2 regions of the Enterococcus olivae genome follow, and region 1 is predicted to be linked to the other one. Evidence: riboswitches for the same ligand, from Rfam matches in the RefSeq annotation. Region 1 holds a riboswitch; the other holds the start of a gene.

Evidence for each region. A riboswitch is a leader RNA that binds a small molecule or an ion and turns the genes downstream of it on or off. The one in region 1 is predicted to bind thiamine pyrophosphate.
Region 2: linked by a shared signal. The riboswitch ahead of ACWODM_RS10940 (LuxE/PaaK family acyltransferase) and the one ahead of thiT (energy-coupled thiamine transporter ThiT) in region 1 are both predicted to bind thiamine pyrophosphate.

The regions. Positions count from the first base shown of each region.
Region 1 covers NZ_JBSMVT010000003.1:74,062-96,413, reverse strand. Annotated here, with positions in the region: gene ACWODM_RS03855 (metal ABC transporter solute-binding protein, Zn/Mn family) at 83-1,024, shown strand; gene ACWODM_RS03850 (metal ABC transporter ATP-binding protein) at 1,058-1,738, shown strand; gene ACWODM_RS03845 (metal ABC transporter permease) at 1,711-2,553, shown strand; gene purR (pur operon repressor) at 2,695-3,516, shown strand; gene ACWODM_RS03835 (transporter substrate-binding domain-containing protein) at 3,886-4,716, shown strand; gene ACWODM_RS03830 (CapA family protein) at 4,734-6,074, shown strand; gene ACWODM_RS03825 (amino acid ABC transporter permease) at 6,088-6,846, shown strand; gene ACWODM_RS03820 (amino acid ABC transporter ATP-binding protein) at 6,849-7,595, shown strand; gene ndk (nucleoside-diphosphate kinase) at 7,797-8,201, shown strand; gene ACWODM_RS03810 (SDR family oxidoreductase) at 8,220-9,026, shown strand; gene glmU (bifunctional UDP-N-acetylglucosamine diphosphorylase/glucosamine-1-phosphate N-acetyltransferase GlmU) at 9,130-10,503, shown strand; gene ACWODM_RS03800 (ribose-phosphate diphosphokinase) at 10,619-11,599, shown strand; gene ACWODM_RS03795 (helix-turn-helix domain-containing protein) at 11,820-12,809, shown strand; gene ACWODM_RS03790 (ABC transporter ATP-binding protein) at 12,895-14,769, opposite strand; gene ACWODM_RS03785 (ABC transporter ATP-binding protein) at 14,762-16,498, opposite strand; TPP riboswitch at 16,711-16,812, shown strand; gene thiT (energy-coupled thiamine transporter ThiT) at 16,865-17,452, shown strand; gene tenA (thiaminase II) at 17,519-18,199, shown strand; gene thiW (energy coupling factor transporter S component ThiW) at 18,186-18,701, shown strand; gene ACWODM_RS03765 (hydroxyethylthiazole kinase) at 18,698-19,525, shown strand; gene thiE (thiamine phosphate synthase) at 19,522-20,148, shown strand; gene thiD (bifunctional hydroxymethylpyrimidine kinase/phosphomethylpyrimidine kinase) at 20,150-20,977, shown strand; gene ACWODM_RS03750 (EAL domain-containing protein) at 21,203-22,352, shown strand, end outside.
Region 2 covers NZ_JBSMVT010000017.1:6,653-16,972, forward strand. Annotated here, with positions in the region: gene ACWODM_RS10905 (Crp/Fnr family transcriptional regulator) at 1-531, shown strand, start outside; gene ACWODM_RS10910 (iron-sulfur cluster repair di-iron protein, ric) at 718-1,020, shown strand; gene ACWODM_RS10915 (heavy metal translocating P-type ATPase) at 1,072-2,919, shown strand; gene ACWODM_RS10920 (heavy-metal-associated domain-containing protein) at 2,982-3,215, shown strand; gene ACWODM_RS10925 (hypothetical protein) at 3,386-3,673, opposite strand; partial or broken gene ACWODM_RS10930 (transposase) at 4,073-4,309, shown strand; gene ACWODM_RS10935 (pyridoxal-phosphate dependent enzyme) at 4,360-4,758, shown strand; TPP riboswitch at 4,889-4,998, shown strand; gene ACWODM_RS10940 (LuxE/PaaK family acyltransferase) at 5,079-6,128, shown strand; partial or broken gene ACWODM_RS10945 (acyl-CoA reductase) at 6,256-6,732, shown strand; gene ACWODM_RS10950 (acyl-CoA reductase) at 6,791-7,537, shown strand; gene ACWODM_RS10955 (ABC transporter ATP-binding protein) at 7,550-8,293, shown strand; gene ACWODM_RS10960 (ABC transporter permease) at 8,286-9,047, shown strand; gene ACWODM_RS10965 (ABC transporter substrate-binding protein) at 9,034-9,990, shown strand; gene ACWODM_RS10970 (SDR family oxidoreductase) at 9,996-10,320, shown strand, end outside.

The DNA of each region.
Region 1 (22,352 bases):
TCTCAACCTTTGATACATTATCTTTTGGTATCAAATCGTAAAGTTTACGATTTAATTAGAACGAAGAATGAGGAAGACTTATATGAAAAAATTACTTGTTGCTGGTGCAGTCCTGTTGAGCAGTCTGCTGTTAGCTGCTTGCGGTAATACGACTACAGAGGAAGAAGCATCACTGGAGGTCGTTGCGACCTTCTATCCAATGTATGAATTTACAAAAGCTGTGATCGGTGATGAAGGAGAGGTTTCTTTGCTGATTCCAGCAGGCACGGAAATGCATGATTACGAACCGAGTGCCAAAGATGTGGCACAGATCGCAGAGTCAGACGCCTTTGTTTACAATAGTCAGGAGCTTGAATCTTGGGTTGAACGCTTGGGTGACAATGTCGATCCAGAGCAGACACTCTTTATCGAAGCTGCCAGTGAAATTTCATTGATGGAGGCGGGTTCTCAGGAAGCGGATGATCATGATCATGACCACGACCACGAAGAAGAGCATCACCACAGTCATGATCCCCATGTTTGGGTCGATCCGGTAATGGCAATGACCGAAGTGGAAACGATCCGAGATCAATTAAGTGAAAAATATCCAGAGAAAAAAGCGATCTTTGAAGCAAACAGTGACGCGTATTTGGCAGAATTGGCTGCATTGGATCAGGAGTTTCGTTCTGCTTTTCAAGAGGCTGATAACAAGACCTTTGTGACTCAGCATGCGGCATTTGCTTATTTGGCAAAACAGTACGGATTGATTCAAGAATCGATTGCGGGAATCTCTTCAGAGGAAGAACCAACACCAAGCCGTCTGGCGGAGCTGAAACACTTTGTCGAGGAACATCAGGTCGAAGTGATTTACTTTGAAGAAAATGCTTCTTCCAAGGTAGCCGAAACACTGGCAAAAGAGACCGGTGTTATTTTGGAAGTTTTGAATCCTCTGGAAAGCTTGACGGATGAGCAAATCGAAGCTGGAGAAACCTATGTGAGTGTCATGCGTGAAAACTTACAGGCTTTGCAGCTAAGTATTCAATAGAAGGAATGATTGTATGAACAAGGAGGGAAGCTTGTGCATTATATAGAAGTCAAAAATTTGACGTTTTACTATGATGATGAACCGGTACTGGAAGGCGTCAATTACCATGTAGATGCCGGAGAATTTGTCATTTTGACGGGAGAAAACGGTGCAGCAAAATCAACATTAGTCCGGGCAACACTAGGCTTGTTAAAGCCAGCCAAAGGTGAAGTAGCGATCGCCAAGAAAAATAACGAAGGCAAGCGATTGAGTGTCGGCTATATACCACAGCAGATCGCCTCTTTCAATGTGGGCTTTCCAAGCACTGTATTGGAGTTGGTTCGTTCAGGACGCTACCCGAAAGATCGTTGGTTCAAAAAATTGACCCAAAGAGACCATGAACATGTCCAAAAAGCCCTAGAAGCAGTCGGTATGTGGGACATGCGTCACAAAAAAATCGGTGAACTGTCTGGTGGACAAAAACAACGAATCAGCCTGGCGCGGATTTTTGCGACAGATCCAGATTTGTTTATCCTGGATGAACCAACCACCGGGATGGACGAAGAATCTCGGAAGAATTTTTACCGTTTGCTGCGTCACAGCGCTCATCAGCATGACAAAGCGATCCTGATGATCACCCATGACCATGAGGATATCAAAGAGTATGCGGATCGTCAGATTCGTCTAGTAAGAAAGGAGGACTCTCAATGGCGTTGCTTTCATATGAGTTCATGAGACGAGCATTTTTAGCAGCGATTTTTATTGCCGGGATCGCGCCGATGCTAGGGGTCTTTCTAGTGATCCGTCGTCAGTCTTTGATGGCAGATACTTTGTCTCACGTTTCGCTGGCAGGGGTTGCATTGGGTTTTTTCCTTAATTTGAACCCAACCTTGACGACCATGCTAGTAGTGATCTTAGCAGCGATTGTTTTAGAATACTTGCGGACGATGTATCGTAGTTATTCAGAGATCTCGATCGCTATCCTGATGTCAGGGGGACTGGCTTTGGCCTTGGTACTGATGAAATTGAGCGGAGGTAACTCCTCTACCAGTATCCAGTCCTATTTGTTCGGTTCGATCGTAACGATCACAGCGGATCAAGTCGTCTTTTTAGGCATATTGTTCGCCATTACAACAGTCTTGTTCTTACTTTTCAAAAAACCGATGTATGTCTTGACCTTTGACGAAGACACGGCGCATGTCGATGGCTTACCTGTGCATTGGATGTCAATGTTGTTCAATGTTTTAACCGGTGTCGCGATCGCCGTGATGATACCAATTGCCGGTGCGTTACTGATCTCGGCAATCATGGTCTTGCCAGCAGCGATCAGCATGCGTTTAGGAAAAAGCTTTAATATCGTGATTCTGATCAGTATTGTGATTGGTCTGTTTGGCATGTTGAGTGGTCTGACCAGTTCCTTTTATCTGGACACACCACCGGGAGCCACGATCACACTCGTGTTTATTGGCTTGTTTTTACTAGTCAATCTGTTCAAACGAGGTTTAACGACAATTCAGCGTAAAAATAGAGAAAAAAACCAAAAGAAGTGAGAAACGAAAATTTCTCACTTCTTTTTTATTGAATCCTCAGAAATGACGAACAATTTCCCGGAAAAAGAAGAAAAGACTCGAAAAATGTAAGGAAAAGCTATATAATAAGGGGAAAGAATGAGGGAAAAGGAGTTGGGTTTCGTGAAGGTTCGTCGTAGTGAACGCTTGATTGATATGACTCACTATTTACTGGATCATCCGCATGAATTGATTTCATTGACTTTCTTTGCCAAACGCTATGCGTCAGCAAAATCGTCGATCAGCGAAGATCTAGCAATCATCAAGAAAACATTTAAAGAAAGAGGAACAGGCTTATTAAATACAATCCCTGGCGCTGCCGGAGGGGTTATTTTTGTGCCGATGATTTCAAAAGAGGAGGCAAAAGAATATATTCTTGCCTTGTCTGAGCGGTTGTCTGAACAGGACCGTTTGCTTCCTGGTGGCTATGTTTATTTATCTGATTTATTGGGAGAACCCGAATTGCTGCGTCAGGTCGGACGAATCATCGCTTCCAAATATTTGGGAGAAAAGATCGATGCGGTCATGACAGTGGCAACGAAAGGTGTACCGATCGCTCAAGCGGTGTCGTCCTATTTGAATGTGCCGTTTGTGATCGTTCGTCGGGATTCTAAGATCACAGAGGGTTCGACTGTCAGTGTCAATTATGTATCTGGCTCGTCTGAACGCATCGAAAAAATGGAATTGTCTAAACGCAGCCTGAAACGTGGTTCGCGTGTGCTAGTCGTGGATGACTTTATGAAGGGCGGCGGAACGATTCATGGGATGCAAGGCTTGATCGAAGAGTTTGAAGCAGAGTTAGTAGGCATCACAGTCTTTGCAGAAGCCAAATTCCGGGGAGAACGTGCAGTCAAAGACTACACTTCTTTATTGTTCGTTGAAGACGTCAATACACAGACCAAAACGATTTCTGTAGTACCAGGAAATTATTTTACAGAAGAATAGGGAATGGGGAAGATGTTACAAGTGAAATTCGCTTGTAGCATCTTTTTTATTAGCAAATAAAAAATAAATAATGAATGATAGATAAAGTGTATATGCATTTGGATCTCTGGAAACTGACAGAGCCACTGATTCAACGCTTTTTAAAAGGATTAGAAACTGAAAAAGAATCCGTATGATAGTTTTTTTCTATCATTGCAAAAATTGACATTCAATAATCCCCTAGATAAGATAGACTCTATCTATTACAATAATGGAAAAGGTAGAATCAGATACCAAGAGGTTTTATTTTAATGGGATGAAAGACAAATTTGATAGCGTTTTTCTATCACTCTATAGAATCATTGTAAGAAAATTAAAAGGAGGAAGAAAATGAAAAAATTATTTTTAACGAGTCTATTGGCAGTAGCAGGGGTGTTCTTATTAGCAGGATGTGGCAGTTCTTCGAATGAAGAAGGTGCAGCAGAAGGAAAGACAAAAATCGTTGCAGCAACAAGTGGCGTCAGTAACCCGTTTAGTTATGAAAACGACGGAACGTTGACAGGTTTTGATGTAGAAGTCTTGAGAGCTATCTTTGAAGGACTTCCGGAATATGATTTTGATATCCAAGTGACAGAGTTTGACAGTATTTTGAATGGCCTGGACAATGGACGTTATCAATTAGGAGCGAATAATTTTAGCTCAAATGAGGAACGAAAAGAAAAATATGATTTCTCTTTACCGATCATAGATAATCCTAATGTATTCGTTGTAAGAAAATCGGATGACACACTAAAATCGTTAGAGGATCTAAAAGACTATAAAGCGGTGACTGAAGTCGGTAACTCAGGTGCAACGATGTTGGAGAACTATAACAGTGAGAACCCGGATGCGCAAGCTGAGATCATCTACACGGAAGAAAATTTTGTCAAACAGTTCCAAGACATCGAAACTGGTAAATACGATGTGCGGATCATTTCACAAGTTTCTGCAGAAAAAGCCATCGAAGAGCATGGCATGACTGAATTGAAAGTCGTTCCATTTGAAGACACAACTAGAGATTCAGGAGCTTACATCTTGTTTTCAAAAGCAGCTGACGATGAGGAATTCAAAGAAAAGGTAAATGATCGTTTGAAAGAAATGTATAACGATGGCACATTGAAAAAAATCAGTGAAGAGCAACTAGGCGGAGACTTCTTACCAGATGCTTCTGTTTATGAGTAAGAGAGGAGTTTCAAGGAATGAAAATGATTTTTGCCGGAGATGCACTATTTTCAAGTAGAAACTTAAAAGAGACTATCGATGAACAAGTTTTCAAAAAGTTACAAAGTGCCGACTTTGCTTTTGCGAATGCCGAATTTGTTACACCTAAACATACCACAGCACCCGCTGCTGGGAGGGGTTATCAAACCAGTGTCCGTCCTGAAACGTTGGATGAGTTTAGTGATTTAAACATTCGTTATGTTTCTTTTGCCAACAACCATACAGGTGATTACGGTATCGAGGGATTGTTGGATACGATCGATGCAGCTAAGTCGAGAAATCTGGTTCCTTTAGGTGTGGGATATAGTCTTTCAGAAGCGAGAAAGCCAACGTTTATTGATTCGAAAGATGGACGGATTGGTATCGTAACTGTTGCTGTGACAAGAAGTGAAGTCTTTGCAGCAGCAGATGGTGGCAATGGTGTGGTCTCTCGTCCTGGGGTCAATCCATTGCGCTGGAATCGTACGTATGTGGTCTCTGAAGAAGATTTTGCTCACTTACAGGCGATCGATGAACGCATCGGTACAGCTGAAAGTATGCGGGTCGGTAAGAGGATCGAAACCTTTAAAGGGGATCCTAATAAACTGGATTTGGGTTCTTTTTTTGAAGGCTATCTGACTTTTGAAAAAGGGGAGCAGCCCGGTGTTTGTACGCATCCAAATGAAGAAGACCAGCGTGAGATCTTGCGCTATATTGAGGATGCCAAAGAACGCAGTGACTTTGTGATCGTCAATTTGCATACACATGAAGGAGAAAATGAAAACTGGTATTCTGATTATGCGCCAGCATTTATTGAAGAATTTTCTCATCTTGCAGTAGAGGCAGGAGCCAATCTAGTCGTCGGACACGGCGCTCATTTTACGCGTGGCATTGAAATCTATCAACAGGGAACAATTTTTTACAATATTGGCAGCTTGCTGATGGAATTTGAAGCAGGAGAATCGATCATTTCTCCTGAGATGTTTTCAGCTTACGGTTATGCAACTAATGAAGTAGCCTCTACTTTGCATAAGAATCGTACAAAGGATAGCGAGGGGAACTGGCAAGGGTTTTACAGTGATCCGATGTTTTCCGAGAACTTCTTTTTGGAGATTCTTTTTGACAGAGAGACAGACAGTTTTGAAACAACGTTGGTACCTATCGACTTGCAATTGACCAATGCTCGTGTCACTAAAAGAGGCTTGCCTGTATTAGCTTCTGAAAAACAAAAAGCGTCTCTTCTGAAGAGATTAAACAATATTAGTCAAGAACGTTACCAAACACAAGTCATTGAGAAAAATGGCGTGTTCTATATTGAAAAAAGCACTGCGAGGGATTAAAGGGGGCATCTAAATGGAGAAGTTATTTGATATCTCAGTTGTTTTTTCGAGTATTCCTCGATTACTAAGTTTTCTACCGATCACCTTGCAAATCACATTTATAGCCATGTTGATTGGACTGATTTTGGGACTACTCTTAGCGATCATTCGGATCAAAGAAGTCCCAGTCTTGTCTCAGTTAACAGTGGTTTTTATCTCCTTCATTCGAGGAACCCCACTGATCGTTCAGCTGTATTTGACTTATAATGGGATTCCGCTACTTTTGAGATATATCAACATGACCTATGAAACCAACTATAATATCAACAATCTGCCAGCTTTGCTGTTTGTGTTGGTAACTTTTGGTATCAACGAAGCGGCCTATAATTCAGAAACGATTCGTGCAGCACTGCTTTCTGTAAACAAAGGACAAATCGAAGCCGCAGAGTCTTTGGGGATGACTTATTTTCAAGTATTGAAACGAGTAATTTTACCAGAGGCAATGATCGTGGCTGTGCCGCCACTGGGCAATGCCTTGATCGGTCTGTTGAAAGGAACCTCCTTGGCCTTTGTTGCCGGTGTAATTGAAATGACGGCACAAGGTAGGATCATCTCCGGAGGGAATTTCCGTTTCTTCGAAGTATATCTAGCTTTAGCGATCATTTACTGGGGACTAACGATTCTCATTGAACAATTGTTACGCATACTGGAACAGAGATTTGCTATCAGCGATACCGTAGACAAAGGACGAAAACGTCATTTGTTTCGAACGACTGAAAGGGGAGATGTATAGGTATGATCAAAATAGAGCATCTTTCAAAAAAATTTCAAAAGAATGTGGTATTGGATGATATCTCATTTGATGTCAAACAAGGGGATGTTGTAGCGATTATTGGCTCTTCCGGTGCTGGGAAATCGACATTGCTGAGATCGTTGAATTATCTTGAAAAGGCAGACAGGGGAAATATCACTATCAATGATTTTCAAGTAGATTTTACCAATCTGACGAAAGAGAAGCGCTTGGAGTTACGTAAAAAGACGGCGATGGTTTTTCAGCAGTTCAATCTTTTTCAACAACGTACTGCATTGGAAAATGTCATGGAAGGATTACTGGTTGTAAAGAAATTACCCAAAGAAACCGCGAAAAAAATTGCCAAAGAACAGCTAGCAAAAGTCGGAATGAGTGATCGGGAAAGCTATTATCCCAAACATTTGTCTGGTGGACAACAACAGCGTGTAGGAATTGCTCGGGCTTTGGCAATGGAACCGGAATTGCTGTTACTGGACGAGCCTACGTCAGCCTTGGATCCAGAGTTAGTCGGAGAAGTATTACAAACGATCAAACAAACCGCTGCAACCGGACAGACAATGATTCTAGTTTCACACGAAATGCGATTCGTTAAAGAAGTCTCTACAAAGGTTCTGTTCCTTGATAAAGGAAAAATTGTAGAACAGGGAACGCCAGATGAGGTGTTCAATCATGCGAAATCAGAAAGAACCAAACAGTTTTTGAAAAGATATTATGAAACTGAAAATGAATAGTTTTAAAGCACAGAAATGCCCTTCATTGATTCTTTAGATGAGGTGGTGTTTCTTTTTTTCAGAACAGCTTTTATATCCTTGTCGTTTAAGAGAACCTACAAACGTGTGTGGCCTCCTTTGTGTCTTTTTGATTACTGGTCTATCACTACCATTGATTTTACGGTACAATCGAAGTATATCAATCGGACAGAGGTGGAGTGTATGCAGGAACAAACATTAGTCATTATCAAGCCGGATGGGGTTCAGCGACAGCTAGTCGGTAAGATTTTTCAACAATTAGAAGCAGCAAATCTGAGTTTTTCTTCTTTGAAAATGGAAACGCTGTCTAGAGAGATTCTCAAGCAGCATTATCAACATCTGACAGACAAACCGTTTTTTCCAACGCTCTTGGACTATATGACGGAAGGACCTGTCGTCTTGATGGTTGTTGAAGGCGAGCAGGCGGTAGCACGTGTCCGCCAGATCGTTGGCGCTACCGATCCTTTGAAAGCTGAGATGGGTAGCTTGCGAGCAGCTTTTGGGGTGAATCAGACCCGTAATCTGGTTCATGCTTCAGATTCAGTGGAGGCTGCCAAAGAAGAAATCCAGCGTTTTTTTGGAAAATGACAGAAAAGGAGACAATCTATGAGCCATCAAGTTTATCCCCTACAAAATAAACGGATGTTTATCACAGGTGTCAGTCGCAAACGAGGTATCGGCTATGCGATCGCTAAAAAGTGTGCCGAGTTGGGTGCTTCCTTATGTATCCAGCATTACGAGGAGCATGATGCCCGCCAGGAATGGGGCGCAGAGAGCGTAGAGGAAGTCTTTACTGAATTGAAGCAGTCACTGATAGAGGGTGCCACTTTCCAGACAGTTCACGTAAATTTTGAAAAGGACGAGGAGTTCGAACAGCTGGCTGCTTTTTTCCAACACAATGGTCCCATCGATTTTTTGGTTTGCAACCATGCGCTGTCAGGAAACGATGGCAAACTAGAAGAGATCACTGCCGAGGATCTTGACCGACATTGGCAGGTCAACACCAAATCAACGATCTTGCTTACCCAGCTTTTTGCCAAGCAGCATGATCAAAGTCGAGGGATCGGCAAAGTCATCTTTATGATCTCAGGACAAAGCCTAGGCCCGATGCCTGGTGAGATCAGCTATGCACTGGCAAAGGGAGCTTTGGCAGAAAGTGTCCAAACCTTGGCGTACAGCTTGTCCGCACAAAAAATTACCCTGAATGCCGTCAATCCCGGAGTAACAAATACAGGGTATTTGGACGAAGCAAAAGAGTGGGGCGAAAATCAACAGGTCTTTCCTTTTGGGCGTTTCAGTCAACCAGCAGATGCGGCTAACTTGATTGCTTTCCTGCTTTCCGACGAAGGCTCGTGGATCACGGGACAGATCATCAACAGCGAAGGAGGATTTCGACGAATCCCCTTTGACTAGAGTCGGTGAAAATTGGTCTAGCTGCAAATATCAAGGAATAGTTGAAAAGTTGTCACAATTGGGCTACACTAAAACAAGCAAAAAATCGAATGGAGTGAATCGTGTGAACTCACGTTATGCAATTATTTTAGCAGCAGGTAAAGGAACACGCATGAAATCAAAGCTTTACAAAGTCCTGCATCCTGTCTGCGGCAAACCGATGGTGGAGCATATCATCAATCGAGTGGAAGAAACGAAACCTGAAGAAATCGTGACGATCGTTGGTCACGGGGCAGACAAAGTGAAAGCACAGCTAGGAGAACGCAGTCAGTATGCACTACAGGCTGAACAATTAGGAACGGGTCATGCAGTGATCCAAGCAGCCGAATTCTTAAAAGGAAAACCTGGAACAACACTGGTCATCAGTGGGGATACACCTTTGCTGACTTCTGAAACACTAGACAATCTGTTTGATTACCATCAAGGAAAAGGGGCTTCTGCTACGATCTTGACTGCTCATGCAGAAGATCCAACAGGTTACGGTCGCATCCTGCGTGACCATGTAGGAATCGTGGATCGTATCGTCGAACAAAAAGATGCAACATCAGAAGAAGCACAAGTCAAAGAGATCAATACAGGAACTTATTGCTTTGACAATGAGCTACTCTTTGATGCTCTGGAAAATCTCAACACAGACAATGCGCAAGGGGAATACTATTTAACAGACATCATCGAGATCTTGAAAGCAGACGGCAAGAATGTTGCGGCTTATCAAACGCAAGATTTTGATGAATCTTTAGGAGTCAATGATCGGGTGGCTCTTGCTGAAGCTAATCGAATCATGCGGGAACGCATCAATCATCAGCACATGATCAATGGTGTGTCCTTTGTTGATCCAGCTGCGACGTATATCGATGCAGGAGTCAGAATTGGAGCCGAAACCGTAATTGAACCAGGAGTGTACATCAAAGGTGAGACCGTGATTGGGGAAAATTGTGTGATTACTGCCCAATCTCAGATCGTTGACAGCATCATCGAGGACGATGTTGTTGTTAAGTCATCGGTCGTTGAAGAAAGCGTCGTTCGTTCAGGCGCAGATGTCGGTCCTTACGCCCATTTGCGTCCAAAAGCAGAAGTATTAGAAAACGCCCATATCGGAAACTTTGTAGAAGTCAAAAATGCTGTCGTGGGTGAAGGAACGAAAGTCGGTCACTTGACCTATGTTGGCGATGCAACCCTAGGAAAAGATATCAATGTCGGATGCGGGGTCGTCTTTGTCAACTACGATGGCAAAAACAAACATCGGACCGTTGTGGGAGATCACAGTTTCATCGGTTCGTCTACGAGTATCGTTTCTCCCGTACAGATCGAAGCCAACAGCTGTATCGCCGCTGGCTCGACAATCACAGAGGATGTGCCTGAGCATGCCTTGGCAATTGCCCGTGCCAGACAGGTAAATAAAGAGAATTATGCAAAAAATTTCCCTTATAATCAATAAGTACGTCCAAATGGCTTGATTTCTTGGCGAAAAATGACTACTATTTACTAGGAAGATGATTCTAGTAGATAGTGGTCTTTTTACTAGTCGAAATGTAAAGAAAGTGGAGGTTCTCATGTCGAATCATTATTTTGATCCAAAATTAAAGATTTTTGCGCTAAATTCTAATCGTCCATTAGCGGAAAAAATTGCTGCTGCAGTAGGTGTAGAATTAGGGGAGTGTTCCGTAAAACAATTCAGTGATGGGGAAATCCAAGTCAACATTGAAGAAAGTATTCGTGGTTCACATGTGTATATCGTGCAATCAACAAGTAGTCCAGTTAATGACAACTTGATGGAGCTTTTGATCATGATCGATGCACTAAAACGTGCGAGTGCGAAAACGATCAACGTCGTAATGCCTTACTATGGCTACGCTCGTCAGGACCGTAAAGCACGCTCTCGTGAACCAATCACAGCAAAACTAGTAGCGAACATGATTGAAAAAGCCGGTGCGAATCGTATGGTCACACTCGACTTGCACGCATCACAAATTCAAGGTTTCTTTGATATCCCAGTGGATCATTTAATGGGTGCCCCATTGATCGCCAATTACTTCTTGGAAAACAAGATTCAAGGGGATGATGTAGTAGTTGTTTCTCCTGACCATGGTGGTGTAACACGTGCACGTAAATTAGCAGAATTCTTGAAAGCACCGATTGCCATTATTGACAAGCGTCGTCCACGGGCGAATGTAGCAGAAGTCATGAACATTATTGGTCAAGTTGAAGGAAAAGTATGTGTGCTGATCGATGATATCATTGACACAGCAGGTACGATCACATTAGCAGCAAATGCGTTGAAACAAGCCGGCGCGAAGAGTGTCTATGCGTCTTGTACGCATCCAGTCTTGTCTGGCCCAGCTTTAGAACGTATTTCTGATTCAGCGATTGAACGCTTGGTCGTAACAGATTCAATCAACTTGCCAGAAGAGCGTAAAATCGACAAAATTGATGAAATCAGCGTAGGTGTTTTGATGGCAGAAGCAATCAAACGTATCCATGAGAACAAACCAGTGAGTCCATTATTTGAAACAAAAGAAGCGTTTGGTAACTAAAAAAACACGCTCAATAAACCAGAGAACTTTTTTTCGACGGAAAAAGGTTCTCTGGTTTTTTCTTCTTGAAAAAGACTGGTTTTCTTTTATTAAGAGGCTTTATAATAGAGCTGATTGTAAGTGCAACTGCTAGTTGACACATTGAAAGGCGCGGAGTGATGGTAGGCAACTCACTCAGATGATAAGATTGATCCAACAAGAACATAAGGAGGATACAGAGATGATTTTTGGAGACAAGCTGATCCAGCTGCGCAAAAAAGCAGGTTGGTCACAAGAAGAATTAGCCGAACAAATGAATGTTACTAGGCAATCCGTTTCAAAATGGGAAGGAGCGCAATCTGTTCCAGAGCTTGAGAAAATCATTCGTCTTTCGGAGCTGTTTGGTGTGAGCACCGATTATTTGCTTAAGGATGAGATCGAAACTGTAGAGAGTCTGCCATCTGAAGATGTATCGACATTGAAACGAGTATCAATGGAGGAAGCCCATGCCTTTCTTATTGTAAAGGAAATCACATCGAAAACGATCGCGCTGGCCACTTTTTTATGTATTTTATCACCGCTCACCTTATTCGTATTAGGAGCGATCAGTGAAGTTCCCGAGTATGGTTTGGCAGAGAATGTAGTAGGAGGAGTCGGCATGATTTGTTTGATTCTTCTTGTCGCAATAGCGGTTGCGCTATTTATTTCAAGTGGGAGCAAAACGGCACCTTTTGAGTATCTGGAAAAAGAAGCATTTGAAACAGCGTATGGTGTGAGTGGCATGGTTAGGGAACGTAAAGCGCAATATAGCAAAACCTATACAAGAAATAATATCATTGGCGCTAGTCTTTGTATTACTGCGCTCCTGCCGCTTTTTGGCGGAGTGATAGTGAATGACCAGAATGACCTGTTGTTGGTGATCATGCTGGCGGTTTCTTTGGTGATTGCAGGAATGGGGGTTGTTTTCTTTGTTCGTAGTGGTGTCGTGTGGGCAAGCTATGAAAAGCTGTTGCAAGAGGGAGATTATACCAAAAGCAAAAAAGAAAAACAGGCTGTTGTAACGACAGTCACACTTGCCTACTGGTTGCTTGCTGTTGCGATTTATTTAGGCTACAGTCTGTCTACCAATGACTGGAGAGACGGTTGGATCGTTTGGATCATTTCAGGAGTGATTTTTCCTGCGGTCGTCGGGATCACTCAATTGCTTGGCAGAAAAAGTGAGGAGAGCTGATACTGACAGGTTTGTCTATCGAAAGACTTTGTTCATTAAACGTGAAAAAACCGCTGCAGATTGCTGCAACGGCTTTTTTATTTGCTTAATCCAATTCCAGTGCACCGGTCGCCAACTGATAGTAGACGCCTTTTTGTTGAAGCAGATCGTCATGATCGCCGCGTTCAATGATTCTTCCTTGATCCATGACCATGATCGCGTCTGAATTTTGGATAGTAGAGAGTCGGTGGGCGATCACAAAGACCGTTCGTCCTTTCATTAAAGCATCCATGCCATCTTGTACGATTCGTTCTGTCCGCGTATCGATACTAGAAGTCGCTTCGTCCAAGATCATCACCGGTGGATCGACGATGGCTGCTCGAGCGATCGCCAGCAGTTGACGCTGTCCTTGTGACAGGCCTTCGCCGTCAGCCGTGATCACAGTGTCATAACCCTGTGGTAAATGAGAGATAAAGTAATCAGCATTGGCTAGCTTGGCTGCCCGATGAACTTCTTCATCGGTGGCATCCGGTTTGCTGTAGCGAATGTTTTCACTGATCGTACCCGTGAACAGATGGGTATCTTGTAAGACGATCCCCAAAGAGCGACGCAAGGATTCTTTTTTGATTTTTTGGATATTGATTCCGTCATACAGAATCTCACCACTATTGATATCATAGAAACGATTGATCAAATTCGTGATCGTTGTTTTTCCAGCACCTGTTGCGCCGACAAAGGCAAGTTTTTCACCTGGTTTAGCAAACAGATTGATGTCGTGAAGGACTATTTTGTCCTTGCTGTAACCAAAATCGACATGATTGAAGCGAACATCGCCCGTCAATGGTGTATAAGTAAAACCAGTAGCATCTGATTGTTTCCATGCCCATTGACCGGTTGTTTCTGCACATTCAACAGGCTGTCCGCTCTCGTACCGGACATTGACCAGTGAGACGGTCCCCTCATCGCCTTCAGGTGTCTCATCCATCAATACAAAGATCCGTTCTGCACCGGCAAGTGCCATGATCACAAAATTGATCTGTTGAGAGATTTGAGAGATCGGCATGTTCAGTGAACGACTCAACTGAAGGAAAGAAGCGATCGCACCAATCGACAAGACCGCCAAACCGTTGATGCTCAACAGACCGCCGACGATCGCGATCAGGACATACTGGATATTCAGCAGGTTCATCATGACCGGCATCAAAATATTGGCATAGCCATTGGCTTTGGTGGCATCGTCTGCCAACTGTTCATTTAGGACATCGAATTGTTCGATCGTTTCCTTTTCATGATTGAAGATCTTGATGACTTTTTGTCCATGCATCATCTCATCGATAAAGCCATTCAGTTTTCCCAGAGTGGCTTGTTGTTGACCAAAATAGCGACTGCTTAATCCGCTGATTTTTCGGATCGTCAAGAACATCAAGCTGACCGAAAAAATCACGAAAATCGTCAATGGTAAACTGACCGAAAACATGGCAATAAAGACACTAACAAAGGTAACCAAAGCTTGTAGCAGTTGAGGAGCACTTTGAGAGATCATTTGACGAAGCGTGTCGATGTCATTGGTATAGTGACTCATGACATCTCCATGAGTGTGTGTATCAAAATAATTGATCGGTAAGGTCTCCATATGCTTGAACAAGTCGTCCCTGATTTTCTTTTGGACGCCTTGGGAAACATTAACCATAACCTGATTGAAAGTGATCGCAGCAATCACGCCGGCCAAATAGATACCGGCCATTTTTAAGACTGCCTGAAGCAAGCCAGAAAAATCGGGCGCGCCACTTTGCGCTAGTAAGGGTAGGGCGTAATCATCGATCACGACTTGTAGAAAGAGTGATCCCTGCACACTGGCAAAGGCTGTCAAAATAATACTGAATAGAACAATCAGTAGTTGGATCGGATATCCTTTGATTAAATAGCTTAATAAGCGACCCATCGTTTTGACGGGCTGAGTCGCAGGTTTTCTTTTACTCATAGGCTTCACCAAATCCCTTCACTTGAGAATGGTTGATTTCTTGATAAATTTGGTTGTTAGCCAGCAATTCTTCATGGGTTCCCATGCCGTTGATCCGGCCGTTCTCCATCACGATGATCTGATCGGTATTTTCAATCGAAGAGATTCGCTGGGTGATGATGAATTTAGTCGTATCAGGAATCGTTTTAAAAAATGCCTGTTGGATCAGATGATCTGTTTTGGTATCTACGGCACTAGTTGAATCATCAAGGATCAAGATTTTTGGTTTTTTCAGAAGGGCCCGAGCGATCGTCAACCGCTGCTTTTGTCCGCCGGAAACATTGCTACCGCCTTGCTCGATATAGGTATCGTAGCCTTCAGGCATTTTTTGGATAAATTCATCGGCCTGTGAGAGACGACAAGCTTCGATCAGCTCTTCATCGGTCGCTTCGGGATTCCCCCAACGAAGATTGTCTTTGATCGTTCCAGAAAATAGGACGTTGTTTTGTAAAACCATGCCGACTGCATCACGCAAAGCCTTTAGCGAGTAGTCGCGGACATCGTGTCCACCAACTTTGACACTGCCGGAGGTCACATCATATAGTCGTGGGATTAATTGAACCAAAGAGGTTTTCCCAGCCCCAGTTCCGCCAATGATTCCAACGGTTTGACCAGAAGCGATCCGAAAATCACAAGCATTTAGCACGAGCTTGTCTTGTTCGCCTGAATAACTGAAATCGACTTGGTCGAATACTACGGAGCCATCAGGGATTTCCGTCAATGGCTGCTGCGGATCGGTCAGATCGCTTTCTTCTTCAATGGCTTCAATGATTCGTTCTGCAGAAGGTCGAGAGATGATCAGCATTACAAAAACCATCGACATCATGTTCAAGGCAATCAGGATCTGGATGATATACATGAACATACTCATCAGTTGTCCTGTTGTCATCGAGCTGTCAACGATCAAGTGAGCACCGATCCACGAGATGATCAACATACAGCTGAACATCGTGAATTGCATCAGTGGTCCATTCAGTGCCACGATTCGTTCGGCTTTGGCGAAGGCTTTATAGATGCGCGCCGAGACTTTTTCAAACTTCGCGACCTCAAAATCTTCCCGAACATAGGATTTTACGATACGAATCCCTTGTAGATTTTCCTGAACCACTTGGTTTAGTCGGTCATAGATCCGAAACACATGATTGAAGGCCGGATGAGCAAATTTGATGATCAAAAATAGTCCGATGGCAAGGAAGGGGATCGCCCATAAAAAAATACCTGCCAAGTCCTGGTTGATGCGAAAGGCCATAATCAGAGAAAAGATGAACAGCAAAGGACTGCGAACCAGAATACGGATCGTCATTTGAAATGAATTTTGGACATTGTTGATATCCGTCGTCAGTCGGGTGACCAGACTGGCTGTTGAGAAACGATCAATGTTCGAAAAGGAAAAATCCTGGACATTCACAAAAATCTTGCGACGAATATTTTTAGCAAAGCCTGCTGAAGCGATTGCAGCATAGCGGGCAGAGAGCATACCAAAAATAAGGGCAAAGACAGCACAAATAACTAGAACTACGCCAATCAGCAAAATACTGCGCTGATTTCCGATGGCGATTCCTCGGTCGATGATCAGAGCCATCAATACCGGGATGATAATGTCTAAAATGACTTCCAAAGTAACAAAAAATGGGGTCATCAATGTTTCTTTTTTATAACTACCAAGATTCTTTAGTAGAGTTTGTATCACATTTTTCACACTCCTTAATGAAAGAGCCCTCGAAAGGTCTCTGTAGTAAATTGTGCGTAACTTTTGCAAAAAAGTCAATGAAAGGATCTGAATATTTTTAGAAAAATTTTCACAGGATTTTATCAATATTCAATAACAGACGTCCGACACACAAGGGTTTGCAAAACCACGAATTTGTGCTATGCTCTTTCTGTACAAACAATTAAATAGAATCTAACACAAAGGGGAGTCCATCTGGGCTGAGATTGAGTTTACTCTAAACCCTTCGTACCTGTTTCGATCATTCGAGCGTAGGAATTGTGACGAGCTGAAGTTATATAACTTCTCCTTTGTGAATTGTAAAGATTCTAAAGGAGGAGTTTTTTTATGCGTTCATCATCAACAAAAATCTGGGTGGAAGGAACGATCATAGCTGCTTTGGCAATGGTCCTGTCCTTTATTCCACTGTCTATCGGATCAAGCTTTTCGATCTCTCTAGGACAGATTCCATTGGCCGTTTATGCCTTTCGTCGCGGAACGAAACCGGCGTTGCTGGCCGCCTTTATCTGGGGGATCCTGCATTTTCCAACGGGGCAGACGTATTTCTTGAGTTTGATCCAAGTTTTGATTGAATATCCGATCGCCTTTACCTTTGCAGGTTTTACCGGATTAACTGCAGCAAAAGTTCGTCAAGCTGTTTTGGAAAAAGATCAAGGGAATGCTCAGGCGCAGATTGTAGTTGGGGTATTGATTGGTGCGATCGCCCGCTATTTCTGGCATTTTGTGGCAGGGGTCGCTTTCTGGGGTTCCTATGCCTTGTGGGGAATGAATCCAGTCATTTTCTCCGCAGTCATGAATGGAGCGAGTGGTCTGGCAACGGCTTTGGTGACAACGATCGTATTATTGACCTTGAATCGGATGTATCCGACGATCTTTATTCCCGAGGATACTAAGTCAGATTTTTCTGCGGAATAGTCGCAGCGCTTCTCTGATTGCGAGACTCCGCTGTCAGAGAAGCTTTTTATTTGAAAGGAGTATTGAATGACATTTACAAAGCTGGCAAGAACAACCGCCGCCACGTCTTGGGAAAAAAGTCTGCAGCACCCTTTTATTCAAGAACTGCAGGCAGGGACACTCTCTGACGAGCGCTTTCGCTATTATCTGTTGCAGGATCGGTACTACTTAAATCAGCTACAGGATATTTATTTGCAGATTGCTACGCAGACAGTCTTTCCCGAAGTCCGGCAGATGATGCTGACTGGCTCCGATCGTTTGATTGCAGGAGAGATCGCGATCAGAGAGACCTTTTTTAAAGAACTGGCGATCACTGAAGAAGAGATTCGACAAACAGTGATCGCGCCGGGTCCCTATCATTATGTCTCTCATATGTATCGACAGTTATCTTCCAAATCGCCAAACGCCGCCTTCGCTAGTTTGCTGCCGTGTGCTTGGTTGTATCAAGAGATTGGGTTTCATCTGAATCAGACGGGATCACCACATCCTCTGTACCAGCGTTGGATCGAGACCTGTATCACAGAAGAAAGTGTGGCGATTGTGCAGCAGGAGCAAAGATTACTCAATGCCATCTACGAAGAGACAACAAAGGAAGAACAGCAAAAAATGCTGGCTGCTTTTGTAATCAGCAGTCATATGGAGCATGAATTTTGGGAAACATCGTATCGTTTAAAAACTTGGGGGAATGAAACCTATGGGAAATCATAAATTACAAAAATTGACCTATCTTTCCATGATGATCGCGCTGGATGTCGTACTGTCACCACTTTTTCGGGTCGAAGGCATGGCACCGATGTCGAGTGTCATGAACGTATTGGCGGGTGTACTGATGGGTCCCTTTTATGCGACAGTCATGGCCTTTGTCTGCGGAGTGATCCGGATGACTTTGCTGGGGATCCCACCGCTGGCACTGACCGGAGCTGTTTTTGGTGCAGCACTGGCAGGAATCGCTTATCGTGTGCGACCAGTCGTTCCTGCTGCGATGATCGGCGAGATCTTAGGCACAGGGATCGTCGGTTCGTTACTTTCCTATCCGGTGATGGTTTGGTTTACCGGCAGCAGCCACGACTTTTATTGGCTGATGTACACGCCACGTTTTATCGGTGCGGCTTGTATCGGTTCCGTCGTTGCTTTTTTACTCTGGCAAAAAGCTAAAAATATTCCAGCGATTCGTAAAATTCAACGTTTGTTTCAAGGAGAAGAAAAATGAACAGTCAAAATTGGTCTACGTATTTTGAAGAAAACCCACTACCAGTAAATTTTTCACCATTGGTCCATTGTGTGACCAATGAGATCACCAACGAGCTGTTGGCAAACGGTCTGCTATTTATTGGAGCCAAACCGATCATGGCGGAGGATATTCGAGAGTTTCCAGCATTGTTTGAAAAAACCGACAGTCTTTTTCTAAATCTGGGCAAGCTCTCACCAGCTAAAGAAGCGGCATTGCTCGCAGCAAGTCAGCGAGCAAAACAAAAGCAAAAACCGGTGGTACTGGATATTGTAGGCGCCGCAGCTACACCTTTGCGTTTGGCGTTGGCGCAGCGTCTCGCTAAGGATCAGCCGACCGTTGTAAAAGGCAACATTTCAGAGATGCGGGCGTTTTGTGGATTGGAGACCAACAGTCGCGGGGTGGACGGCGATCGTTTGGATCAAGAGAGCAATCAGCTGTTGGAGTTGGTCGCTGACTTGCAAGAACAAGATCCAGCAAGCGTTTATTTAGCGACTGGGGTCAAAGATGTTATTGTCCATAACAAACGAGCATATCTCATGGAAAACGGCGTACCTGAGCTGGATCGTTTTACCGGCACAGGTGATTTGGTCGGTGCGCTGATCACCGCATTTTTAGGAGCAGGAATGGCACCGCTTGCGGCTACGCTACGGGGCGTCAGTTATTTGAACAGTTGCGGAGAAGTCGCCAAACAAAAGGAGCTCATGCTCGGCATGGCGGATTTTCGTCAGGAAACGATGAATCAGCTGTCTCTGCTTGATCAGCAGGCAGACTGGTGGAAAAGAGTGAAAGGAAGATGTCTATGAAAAATTATTTGTCCTTGTATTTAGTCACCAATCGCGAGAGCGAAGAAGCAGAATTTTTGCAAAGAATCCAGGAGGCTTGTCAACATGGTGTGACCTTGGTTCAGCTTCGGGAAAAAGAGTTGTCGACCCACGCATTTTATGAACTGGCAAAAAAAGTCAAAGCAATCACAGAGAGCTACCAAATTCCCTTGATCATCAATGATCGGGTGGATATTTGTTTAGCCGTAGATGCAGCCGGTGTGCATGTCGGCGATGATGAGCTCCCTGTCCAGACTGTCCGGAAATTGATCGGCGACAAATGGCTGGGCGTTTCTGCGAAAACCTTGACACGGGCACAGGAAGCTGAAGCACAGGGGGCAGATTACCTAGGTGTTGGAGCGATTTTCCCTACGCAAACCAAGGTAATCACCCAGGCAACATCGATGGAAACACTGAAAGCCATCACTGCTGGCGTTCAAATCCCTGTCGTGGCGATCGGGGGAATTACCGAGGAACGTCTTTCAGTATTTGAAGGCAGCGGAGTAGCTGGCGTGGCGGTAGTCAGTGAGATCATGAAGGCCGAATCGGTTGCTCAAAAAGTTAAGAAAATGCGTGAAAAAATTGCTGAATGGGAGGGAAAATAAAATGAAAAATACGACACCACAAGTAGTCACGATCGCTGGATCCGATTCCGGCGGTGGTGCAGGGATTCAAGCTGATCTAAAAACATTTCAGGCAAGACATGTCTTTGGTATGAGTATCGTGATCGCATTGACCGCACAGAATACCTTGGGGGTGCAGGCAAGTTTGCCGATCCCCTGTGAATTTATTGACGCTCAGTTTGCTTCACTGGCAGCCGATTTTAAGATTCAAGCAGCTAAGACCGGCATGTTGGCGGATCAGGAACATGTGGCAGCCGTCGTTAAAAATCTCAAGCAATATAACTTTGGTCCACTGGTGGTTGATCCAGTAATGATCGCCAAGGGAGGACATCCTTTGCTAGCTGAAGATGCCATCCAGCTGATCAAAGAGGAGCTGTTGCCTTTAGCAGCCGTTGTCACACCGAATCTTCCAGAAGCAGAGGTGCTGATCAGTCAGGCAATCAAAACAGAAGCCGACATGATGACTGCGGCAAAGCTTCTACAAGCGATGGGCGTAAAAAACGTGATCATCAAAGGTGGACACAAAGCAGGTGAGCATGCAGCAGATTATGTTCTGCTGGAAACGGGTGAGCGTTTTTGGATGAGCGCGCCACGGATCTTTACTGAAAATACTCATGGGACCGGGGATACCTTTTCTTCTTGCATCGTGGCAGAGTTAGCCAAAGGGGCACAGATGAGAGACGCGATCATCACAGCCAAGGCCTTTATCCAAGGAGCGATTCAAGAAGGGATCTTTGTGGGTCATGGTCATGGTCCGACCAACCATTGGGCAGCTCTGAGTGAAGATATCTACATTGAAAAGGTTGAATAGCGAGGACTCTCAAAATCTGGAAGTACTATGCATCATCTCAAGGTAAGTTTTTCTCTTGATAGGTAGAAAGCATTAGGAAGTCCGAATGTAGTATGTGATTTTATGGAGCTTCGACTGATAAAAAGAAGCGAACGCACCCCGTCATTTTTTTGCTCAAACTTTAACGATTAAAACCTGTACAAAGCGTGCTATAATAGTCTGGACAAAAGTTTATAGGGGGAAAGTATGGAGCAGATCGTTTTCAGGATACAAGGGGAGAAAATATACTTTGTTGATCGTCTGTTTTTTGAGCTTTTGGGACTCAGTGAACAGGAGATCCAAGGACAGCATTATCAGCAAGTGTTGTCTCAGTATATTTCAATTGAAGTTGCTCAGTATTTTGCTGATTTGCTGAGCGAGGGCAAACATACAGAATATAGACGCGTATTTGTGAACGATAAGGACGGTGGTGTGCTACCACTTAGTATTTTTGGTTATAGCATCCAGACGAGTCAGGGACCAGAGATTATTGGCACAATCATTGAGACCAAACAGCTGAATCAGGAGTTATTTGGTACATTGGATGACTTGTCTTACATGCAACAGGCACTCAATAGCTCAGTCATTCTGGCGATTACTGATACAGAAGGGCGAATCACCTATGCGAATCAACATTTTTGTGCGATCTCTGGCTATGAGAGCCATGAGTTGATTGGGCGTACTCACAGGATTGTTAATTCTGGTTTTCACCCCAGATCCTTTTTCAAAGAAATGTGGGAAACGATCACCCAAGGAAAGACTTGGCGTGGTGAAGTCAAAAACAAGAAGAAGGACGGTAGCTGTTATTGGGCGGATTCAACGATCGTTCCGATGTTGAATGAAAATGGACAGCCTTTCCAATATATGGCGATCCGTTACAACATTACCAATCAAAAGCAAAATGAAGAGCGGATTCGGCTGCTGGCCAACTCAGACTCGTTGACCGAATTACCTAATCGACGGATGTTTGATGAAGAATTGCTAGCGTGTATCAAGGAAGCCACAAGCAAAAAAGAAAAGTTTGGTGTGCTGTTCATCGATTTGGATAGCTTCAAATATGTCAATGATACGAAAGGACACAGTATCGGCGACCAATTACTAATCAAAGTCTCTCAAAGATTGCGGGAAATCGTCGGTGGTGCTGGGATGGTGGCACGTTTGGGTGGTGATGAATTTGCCGTGATCGTCTATTCGATAGAGAGTATCACGGAGTTGAAACGGACAGCAGAAACACTGATTGAAAAATTCAAGGCACCGTTTTATGTGTCAGACTTGACCTTACGAATGACCTGTAGTGTCGGCGTGGCGATTTTTCCAGAATCTGGAACGGACACGGAAACGATCATGAAGAGCGCCG
Region 2 (10,320 bases), on a different contig from region 1:
TCCAATGCCTTATATGTTGTAAGTAAGGGTAAAATTAGAATCTACCGTTTATCTGAGTCTGGAAAAGAACAATTATTGAGAATTTTAAATCCTGGAGATTTTACTGGAGAACTAGCTTTGTTTCGTGAATCAATCCATGAAGCGTATGCAGAAGCAATGAGCAATACCGATGTGTGTATGATTAGTAAAAATGATTTACAAGAATTTTTATTAAAGTACCCTACGATATCTTTGAAGTTCTTATCAGAATTTTCTAACCGATTGGAAACATCAGAAAAACAAACAACCAGATTCACTACAGAAAAGGTGGATGCTAGATTAGCGCTGTTTCTTGCAGAATGTATGGATGATGGTGAGGGTTCAATGGAAATTGAATTGCCAATGAATAGAAAGGATTTAGCTTCTTACTTAGGAACTACACCTGAAACGGTAAGTAGAAAGTTGGCTGATTTTGAGAATGAAGGTTATATAAAACAAAAAGCAATTAGAAAGATTGAGATTTTGGATTTAGATGGTTTGTTGTTAGTATAAATGATAGTCATAAAATGAAATATAAAACAGTTGGAGTCACTTCAAAACTTCAACTGTTTTATATTTTTAGGCAAAAAACGCAAATATTTACGCAAAAATGCATAAACTTGATTTAGGTCAATTTAATATCTTTTAATCCCTTATATAATGTAATCAACCCAAAGAAAAAAGAAAGAAGGAAAAAGCATGTCGAAAAAATTAGATTTTAATCAAGTCAAGGAAACACATTTAAAAACATTGGCACAGTATGTACCAATTGTAGCAAGAGTTCATGGCGGCAATCATCCAGAATTTCACCAAGTTCGTGAAGTATATGATAAGCTTGAAAAAAAATTAAAAGATACAGGAAGTGGAAAACCTGATTTAGTAGATGAATTTGCAAAGTTACGTAAAATTACAGACAATTATACAGTTCCAGATGATGTTTGTGAAAGTTATGAAGCAGTATATAACCTGTTGGCAGAATTAGATAAAGCATATGAATCATAAAAGAAACAAGTGATACAATTAATAAAAATCATAATAGGAAGGAGTATGTATATGCAAAAATTCATTTTAAGAAAAAAGAATCATATTACCATAGTAAGTGCAATTTTAATAATAATTGCATATGTTAGTAAATTAGGATTTCAAAACGAACCTATAGCTATATTGTCACTAATCATTGCCTCCGTTTTAGGCGTTATACCGATTGCTATCCAAGCGTATCAAGCATTGAAGGTCAAAGTTGTCAGTATCGATGTTTTAGTTACTATTGCAGTTATCGGAGCGTTTATAATTAAAAACTTTGAGGAATCGGCAATTGTTACGTTCTTATTTCTGTTTGGAGCTTATTTAGAACAAAGAACACTGAATAAAACACGTTCTGCAATAAAAGAATTAACTGAAATGGCGCCAGAAGTTGCTCTAAAGAAACTGAAAAATGGTGAATTTGAAGAAGTCGAAATAGAAGAGGTTGATGTCGGTGATATTTTACTTGTTAAAACGGGTGCAAAAATTCCAGTTGATGGTACAGTGTTAACAGGAGAAGGGCACATTAATGAAGCAAGTATTACAGGTGAAGCAGTTCCAGTAAGCAAAAAGAAAGATTCAGGAGTATATGCCGGAACAATTTTAGAAAATGGAACACTGCAAATCACTGCTGACCGTGTAGGTGAAGACTCTACTTTTGGTAAAATCATTGAGTTAGTGGAAGAAGCACAGGATTCAAAATCAGAGGCAGAACGCTTTATTGATAGATTCTCTAAATACTATACACCGGCTGTTTTAGTTCTCTCTTTTATTGTATGGCTCATTTCAAGGGATATTCAATTGGCAATTACGATATTAGTTTTAGGATGCCCAGGAGCATTGGTAATCGGTGTCCCCGTTTCAAATGTTGCAGGTATTGGTAATGGAGCACGTCATGGTGTTCTTCTAAAAGGTAGCGAGGTAATTAGTGACTTTAGCAGACTAGATACCATGGTATTTGACAAAACTGGAACATTAACAATAGGAAATCCTAAAGTAGCTGATAAAGAAATTTATGCAGATAATGTAGAGGAAGTGTTAGCTTATCTGTCAAGTGTTGAAAAGGAATCCGATCATCCATTAGCAAAAGCAGTTGTGGAATATATTGGAGATATAAAAGCATATACAGTTGAAAAAACGGAGGTTGTAAAAGGCGGAGGAATTGTAGCTCATATAGAAGGTCATAGAGTTGCTGTCGGGAATGTCGCATTGATGGAGCAAGAAAATGTTACTTTAAGTGAAAAAGCTCGTGGAGATATTACTAGATTTGAGAAGAATGGAAATTCACTTGTTTTAACATCCGTTGATGGTGAATTAAAAGCATTGATGGGTATTCGTGACCAAATCCGTTCAGGTGTAAAAGAAGATCTTCAAAAGCTAAAAAAACTTGGTGTTAATAATCTAGTTGTTCTTTCAGGTGATAACCAAGGAACAGTTGATTTAGTGGCACATGAACTAGGACTTACAGAGGCCCACGGGCATATGTTGCCGGAAGATAAATCAGCATATATTAAAACACTGCAAGAAAAAGGTCAAATTGTTGCATTTGTCGGGGACGGCGTAAATGATAGTCCTTCACTAGCTCTAGCACAAATAGGAATTGCTATGGGAAGTGGAACAGATGTAGCCATTGAAACTTCAGATGTTGTCTTAATGAACTCGGATTTCAGCCGCTTGCCACATGCACTAGGTTTAACAAAAGCAACAGCTAATAACATGCTTCAAAATATAATTATTGCAGTAGGAGTTGTACTAGTCCTGCTTGCCAGCGTATTCTTTAGTGAGTGGATGAACATGTCAATCGGTATGTTAGTACACGAAGCGAGTATATTAGTAGTCATTCTAAATGCTATGAGACTTCTTCGCTATAAATTATGAAAATAAAATTCTTAATCTAAATCAATTTAAAATAGATAAATATATCAAAGGAGAAATGAAATATGCAAAAAGCAACGATTCAATTAGAAACATTAACTTGTCCATCTTGTATGCAAAAAATAGAAAACGGTGTGAAATCCTTAGAAGGGGTAAATAAAGAGAGCGTAAAGGTACTATTTAATTCAAGCAAGGTAAGAGCAGAATTTGACGATGAAAAAGTATCTATAGAGGATATTGAAAATGCTATTGATAAATTAGGATATGAAGTACTAAAATCCCAAGTAAAAAAAATTTAAAGTGGTGAATCAGTTAAGTCTGTATAGTAGAAGTCGTTGAATGGTCATCTTTATAATTTTGTTGATAATGTACTTTAATACTTAGTTCCATTTCGCCATTTAGAGCAGAGTAAATTAGGACGAAGGTACGTGCGCAAACAATGTTTTCTGTGTTATTTTTTACGAAATGATTATATACTACTTACAGCTTCTATGAAATGCAATTGAGATTTAGTTTTGTAAAAGTCTGTGAATATCCGTATAGATCTAGTTACGGCCAAACTTTTGTAAGATAAGTTTGGGCATAAAATGCCTAAACTTACAAAAGGGCGGCCTTTAAATATTGCCAAGAAAATCAAAGTGAAGTTGATACTAAAGCGCCGTTCAGCACGCACGCCAAGGAACTCAATTGTTCGACCATACATACGCCAAAGAATTTTGATATCCTTCTTTGTAATGCTATTTTTGGCTTTTAACATCCATTCGCTCCCATGCTTTTCATCACTTAAGCAGTTGATCAAAGGTATTATGTAATGAATACATACATTGACTGATATGTTCCTACATACAAGGTTCAATCTTGGATTTGTTTCCTCAAAGGGAATGTCTAATAAAAATATTCAGCCTTCTAATTTTTGACAGCTATGTGGGTTTCTCAACACATGTCGAGACTGTTACATTGCTACAAAAGAAAAACTCTTAGAATTCCTTAATTTCAAGCTGTTTTACAAGTATGGTTACTTTGATTCAGAAGGTGACAAAATAAGGAATAAAGTGGTAAAAGATTACTACAGGGTTTCTGTGGATAGGCTACAATAAACTAGACAGAAAAGATAAGGTGTGTAAACTATAAGAAAACACACTGGAGGAATCATTTCATGTCGCAAAGAAGAGAACGCAGAACCTACACGCAAGAATTTAAACAACAAATGGTCGACTTATTAAATTCGGGGAAACCAAGAGCCGACATCATCAGAGAATATGAACTAACACCATCGTCCTTTGACAAATGGGTCCGTCAGGCAAAAAAGACAGGTTCATTCAAAGAAGCCGATAATCTTACTCCAGCGGAAAAAGAGCTTATAGCCTTACGCAAACGAAACCAACAACTTGAGCAGTTGAGATTATTGAACAGACAGAGGGTCAGTTTGATTGTTTTGTTGATATTGTCGGAAGTGGCGGTACATTTAGAGGGTGTGCAGAAACATTCAAAGCACATGATCCGGAAATTACTTGCTATTTAGTGGAACCTGAAACAGCAGCAGTCTATGCTAAAAAGCCGTTAGCTAAAAATGGTCGTCACAAAGTTCAAGGATGTGGTTATGCGATGGATTTGACGAACATTCAGCCAGAATTAGTAGATGGTTATTTACAAGTAACTGATGAAGAAGTCATTCAAACAACACGTGATTTGGCAAGATTGGAAGGAACCTTTGTTGGTTTTTCTTCAGGTGCAAATGTAGCAGCGGCCATTCAACTATTGAGAGGAAAAGAAAAAGGGAAAAATATTGTTTTAACATTAAATGATAGTGGTCTAAAATATTTAAGCACAGATTTATTTTAAGGAATGGCTATGAAGAATTGGCTGAGTGTATTGGGAAGAGGACTCAATCATTTCTTTCTTTTGAACTTGTTCTTGACAATTAAAACAAAGTAACTTATTCTTTCGGTAAGCAATCACTAAAACTAAATAGCAATTATTGTAGGGGGACCAGTAGCGCTGGTTGAGATATCATCCGTAAGATGTAGACCCTTAGAACCTGATCTAGTTGATACTAGCGTAGGGAACATATAACGACTGTGAACGATGATGAATAATCTGCGTATATGCACCCTAGGCTGAGTCCTAGGGTGTTTTTTGTTGTTTTATTCAAGGAGGAGAAAATGGAAAAAGAAATTCAAAAATTTATTAGTCAATCGGAAAATGAAAAAGGTTTCAATGATTTGGCGCTACAGCTGTTCGAATATCTTTACCGAAACAATCCGGCCTACCAGCAATTTTGTCGACGAAAGGGAATTGGTGTAAGACAGATCCAGCATTGGAAGGAGATACCAAGTGTTTCTACCGAAGCGTTTAAAACAGCTTTTTTGAGCGTTGCTCCGGAAAAGGAATGTCGGCATGTTTTTATGACCAGCGGAACAACTACCGGAAATAAAGGGAAACACTACCATCAAAACTTAGAGACGTACGATCTTTCGGTAATACGAGGGTTTGAACAATTTGTCAGCAAACAAAAGTTGCCCATGGCAATCTTGTTTCCTCATGAATTAGAGATGCCTAATTCCTCGTTGGCACATTATTTAACATTGCTGAAAGAAGAAGCTCACAGTGAATCAGCACATTTTGTTTCAAAAAAAGGCTTAGAATTAGAAAAATTCATTCACTGGGTCAAAACACATCAAGGAACACCTGTCATGATTTTAGGAGCAAGTTACAATTACGTTCATTTGTTTGAAGCTTTGGAAGAAACCGGCCAATCACTGGAGCTTCACGAAGAAAGTTTGATTTTTGATACAGGTGGATTTAAAAATTTTTCAAGAGCGTATTCTGAAAAAGAGTTTTATGAGAAAGTAATCGACATTTTTAAAATAAAAACTAAACCCGTAAATATGTACGGCATGACGGAGCTTTCCTCACAATATTATACAGTTGTTGATCTACAGGAAAATAGTATCAAGCGTGCACCGCATTGGGTCCGTTTCAAGATTATTGATCCAGTGACTGGACAAGAGGTTCCTAAAGGTGAAGCCGGTCTGTTGGTACATATTGATCTGGCAAATATCAACTCGGTTCCAGCTGTACAAACAGGAGACCTAGCAATCGAAAGAGATAATGGTTTTGAACTGCTAGGCCGACAAACCAGTGCTGAACCGAAAGGATGCTCATTGTCTGCGCAACAATGGTTGGAGGAATATCAAAATGACACGAATTGAGTATGGCGGCTATTTACCGCCTTTTGCAAAAGATCTGGACATTAAAATGCGAAGAATCAATTTTGAAGAATTGTCAGTCTCTTTGCCAAGTCCTGATGAAAAGCAACTAAAAATGCTTGCTCAACGAATGAAGAGGATCGAGAATGAGCTAACACTTTCAGAGATTGTGTCAGCGATCTCTAAAACGATCGATTTATTGCTAGAGCGCAGTCATCCGTTGCGCTCTAGACTGGAAAGAGTATTACCCCAAATTACTGACTATGATAAAGAGGTCATCCGCTTAGGATTATCTCATTCTTTGAAGACCTTTCGTGAACATGAGTTGTGGCGTTGGTTGACCGTCAATTTCGAAAATCCACAGATATTGGATTCATTTTCAGCAAGTGCTCATGGAGGCTATACAAAAGCTGTCGGACCGAGACTTTCTGCGCATATTTGGGCAGGCAATGTTCCGGCTTTGCCACTTTGGAGTTTGATCGGTAGCTTACTGGTTAAAGGAAAGATGATCGGTAAAGTATCCAGCAGTGAACCATTTTTTATTGGTCTGTTTTGTCAGTTGCTCGCTGAAGTTGAACCTAGACTAGCAAATCAAATGATGATCGTTTCATGGACGGGGGGGAGATACAGCTCGCGAACAAGCATTGCTATCAGAAGCGGAAGCAGTGATAGGTTATGGCAACAATCGGACACTTTCGAAACTGCAACAACAGATCGGAGCAAACACGCATTTTATCGGTTTTGGCAACAAATTGAGTTTTGGTTATCTTCATCATCAAGTATTGGATCGAGAAAAGGATGAGCAGTTGGCAAAACAAGCGGCAAAATCGGTGATTTATTATGATCAGCAAGGTTGCTTCTCGCCACAGATCTTTTTTGTAGAAAAAGGTGGCAAAACGTCTCCTCGTGAATGGGCGGTTCTATTGGCTAGAAAATTACAGGTCTATCAGGAGAGATATCCACTTAAAAATCTATCATTAGAAGAAGCGCATGCTCGTTCTAGCTGGTACGAATCCAAAATATGGGACGAAAGCTGGGACTTGTTTTCCGCAGAGGATCATTCATGGCTGGTAGCTTACAGTAAAAATATGTCGTTAGAACCAACACCCTTATCACGAGTCGTACAGGTCATTGCTATCGAGAACTGGGAGAGACTGACGGAGGTCATTCGAGAAAAATATGAAATCCTTCAGACAGTGGGCTTGGCTGCGCCGACAAAGGAGTTGTTTGCGATCGCTGAAAAATGGGGAGAACTGGGAATCACAAGAATCACCAGTCTAGATAAGATGATGCAGCTCCATGCAGGCTGGCACCAAGATGGCTATTCACTTTTACGAGAGTTAGTGAGGATGGTTGATATTGATCCGTCCGTCATTGAGTCCTCTGAATTCTTCAATACGTATACAGATTAGAGGTGCAAAAAATTGGAATTGAAGTTAGAAGAAATTTTTTATCAATATGATAAAGAGCAATTTGCGCTAAAAGCGATCGACTGGCAACTTCCAGCAGGAGAGATTCACTGCTGGCTAGGTCGAAGTGGTAGTGGCAAAACAACTTTGTTGCAGCTGGCAGCTGGTTTGAAGAAAGCCACACAGGGAACGGTTTATCATCGAGGAAAGTCTGTCACAGAACCTTCAAATGAGATCGGTTTTGTTTTTCAAGAGGCAACGTTGCTTCCCTGGAAAACGGTACGAGAAAATGTGTTACTGCCGATTCGTCTGAAAAGATCGGTGACACAGGCCGATCATGACTATGCTGATTCATTATTGGAGCTGCTTCAAATAGCTGATTTTGATGATCGCTTGCCGGCTACGCTGTCAGGTGGACAAAAAAGCCGAGTCGCGATCGCTAGAGCATTGATCACAAAGCCAACCTTGCTTTTTTTAGATGAACCCTTTGCAGCATTGGATTTTATGACAAGAGAGGAGCTGCAAAACGAATTATTGAAATTGAATCAAAGAAAAAAGATCGCTATGCTTTTTGTTACTCATGATGTGAATGAAGCTGCTTTTTTGGCAGATCAGATAGGTGTCATGAGTCAAGGCCAATTTGTTTCGAAAAAAGCGACTCCTTCTTGGAAAAAGTCGACGACTAATCGTCGGGACTCACAGGAATATAGAGATTTCTGTATGAGTATTCGACAGTCTTTGGAGGTGGGAGATGCGTAAAAAAGCCTGGTTTCTTTCTCTTTTGATTGGTGTGGTGCTATTGATTGGCTGGGAATGGAGCGCACGTCAAGTATCGGATCTGATTTTACCGCAACCCACAGCTGTTTTTTCTTTGTTGTGGCAAGGAATCATCAGTGGTTATTTTCTTCCACATTTGTTGACGACGCTGACTGAAATTCTGTTAGGATTACTGATTGGTGTAGTTCTAGGTGGCTTACTGGGGATCGTGATTGGTGAATCGGCTTTTCTAAGACAAGTGTTTTCCTTGTATATCGTGATTTCTCAAGCGATTCCGAAAATTGCTTTAGCTCCTTTGTTTATGCTGTGGTTTGGTTATGGGATCACTTCAAAAGTTGTTATAACGACCTTGATTTGTTTCTTTCCACTACTTGAAGCAACTGCCAGCGCGATTCAGCAGGTCAGTACAGAGCAATTGACTTTGTTTCGTCTGATGCAAGCGAGTCGTTGGCAAACCTTGTGGTACTTGAAGCTGCCTGCTGGATTGCCTACGATCATCCAAGGCTTTCGAGTAGCGGTCGTCATGTCGCTTGTAGGAGCGCTAGTTGGTGAATTTATCGGGGCTCACAAAGGACTGGGGGCATTGATCATTGCCTCCCAAGGCATGATGGATACGACCCTGATGTTCGTCGTCCTCGTTCTCTTAGCAATTATAGGACTGATTTTTTATGCTTTAGTAAATTTGTTGGAACAAAGATTATGGTACAGTAAGGAGAAAAAAGATGAGAAAAATTAAAATGGTATTGCTTTTTTTAGGAATGGTTTTCTTGAGTGCCTGCAGTGAAGAAAAAACGACTTCATTTACACTCGCGAACTGGAGTCAGCTGATCGTTGAACAGACAAGTATCTTGGCAGAAGAAGAGCATGGCTTTTTTAACGAACAAGGGATCGATCTAACCGTCATCCCTGGAAATGGCGGACAGGACGCGTTAAAAAATATGCTAACGGGACAAGCAGACATTGCCTTCACGGATCCTGGAGCCGTCTATAGTGCCCTTGCCCAAGGGGAAGATCTGGTCATTTTATATACTGTTTATCCTCAGAACGTCTTTAACGTGGTGACAACAGATCCTGATATCCAGACGCCAGCTGATCTAAAGGAAAAAACGATTGGTATTTACAGCCGGGCAAGTGGAACCTATCAAAATTTATTGGTTTTATTGTATCAGGCAGGATTGTCTGAAGAGGATGTCCAACTGTTGGAAGTTGGAATCTCTAATTTTGCTCCCTTATTGCAGGGAGAGGTCGATGCAACAGCGGCAACAGATACCGCTTTGGTACCTGCCAGAAGAGCTGGCTTGACGGACGCACGTATTTTTGAAGTCCGCGATTCATTGAATATCCCCAGTGATTTCTTTGTTGTAAAGCGTTCGACATTTGAAGAAAATGCAGAAGTCTTACGTGATTTTGTCGCTGCCTATGAGAAAAGTGCGCAATGGATGCTGGATGATCCGGAACAGGCGGCTGAACTAGCAGGAAATCTGGCGATCGATGGACGTGAAACGGAGATCAATCGTGAAATCATTGATTTGAGAAATGCAGCAAGTTTAGACCAAAATGGAGAATTGGGTGTCATGGATATTGAAATGATCCAAGCAGGTGCTGATGCGTATTTCGAGCTAGGATTGATACCTGAACGACTAGAAATGACAAACTATATCGAGGATATCAAGGAGTGAAAAGGATGCTAGAAGGAAAAGTCGTCATCGTTAGTGGCTCAAGTCGCGGAATAGGTGCTGCTCTAGCAAAAGGTTTCGCTGCTCAAGGAGCGTTTGTAGTTGTCAATTACCATCAAAGCGAGCAGTCAGCCCAAGAGGTGATAAGCGACTGTGAAAAATTAGGTGGCCAAGCAATCATGATTCAAGCAGATGTAACAACTAAAGAAGGTGTCAAACATTTGGTCGAGGAAACATTGCTAGCTTTTGGTCGCGTGGATATTCTCGTCAATAACGTCTTTGCTCCCTATCTTTTCGATGCTGAAAATCGCAAAAAAGCTTGGGAGATGGATT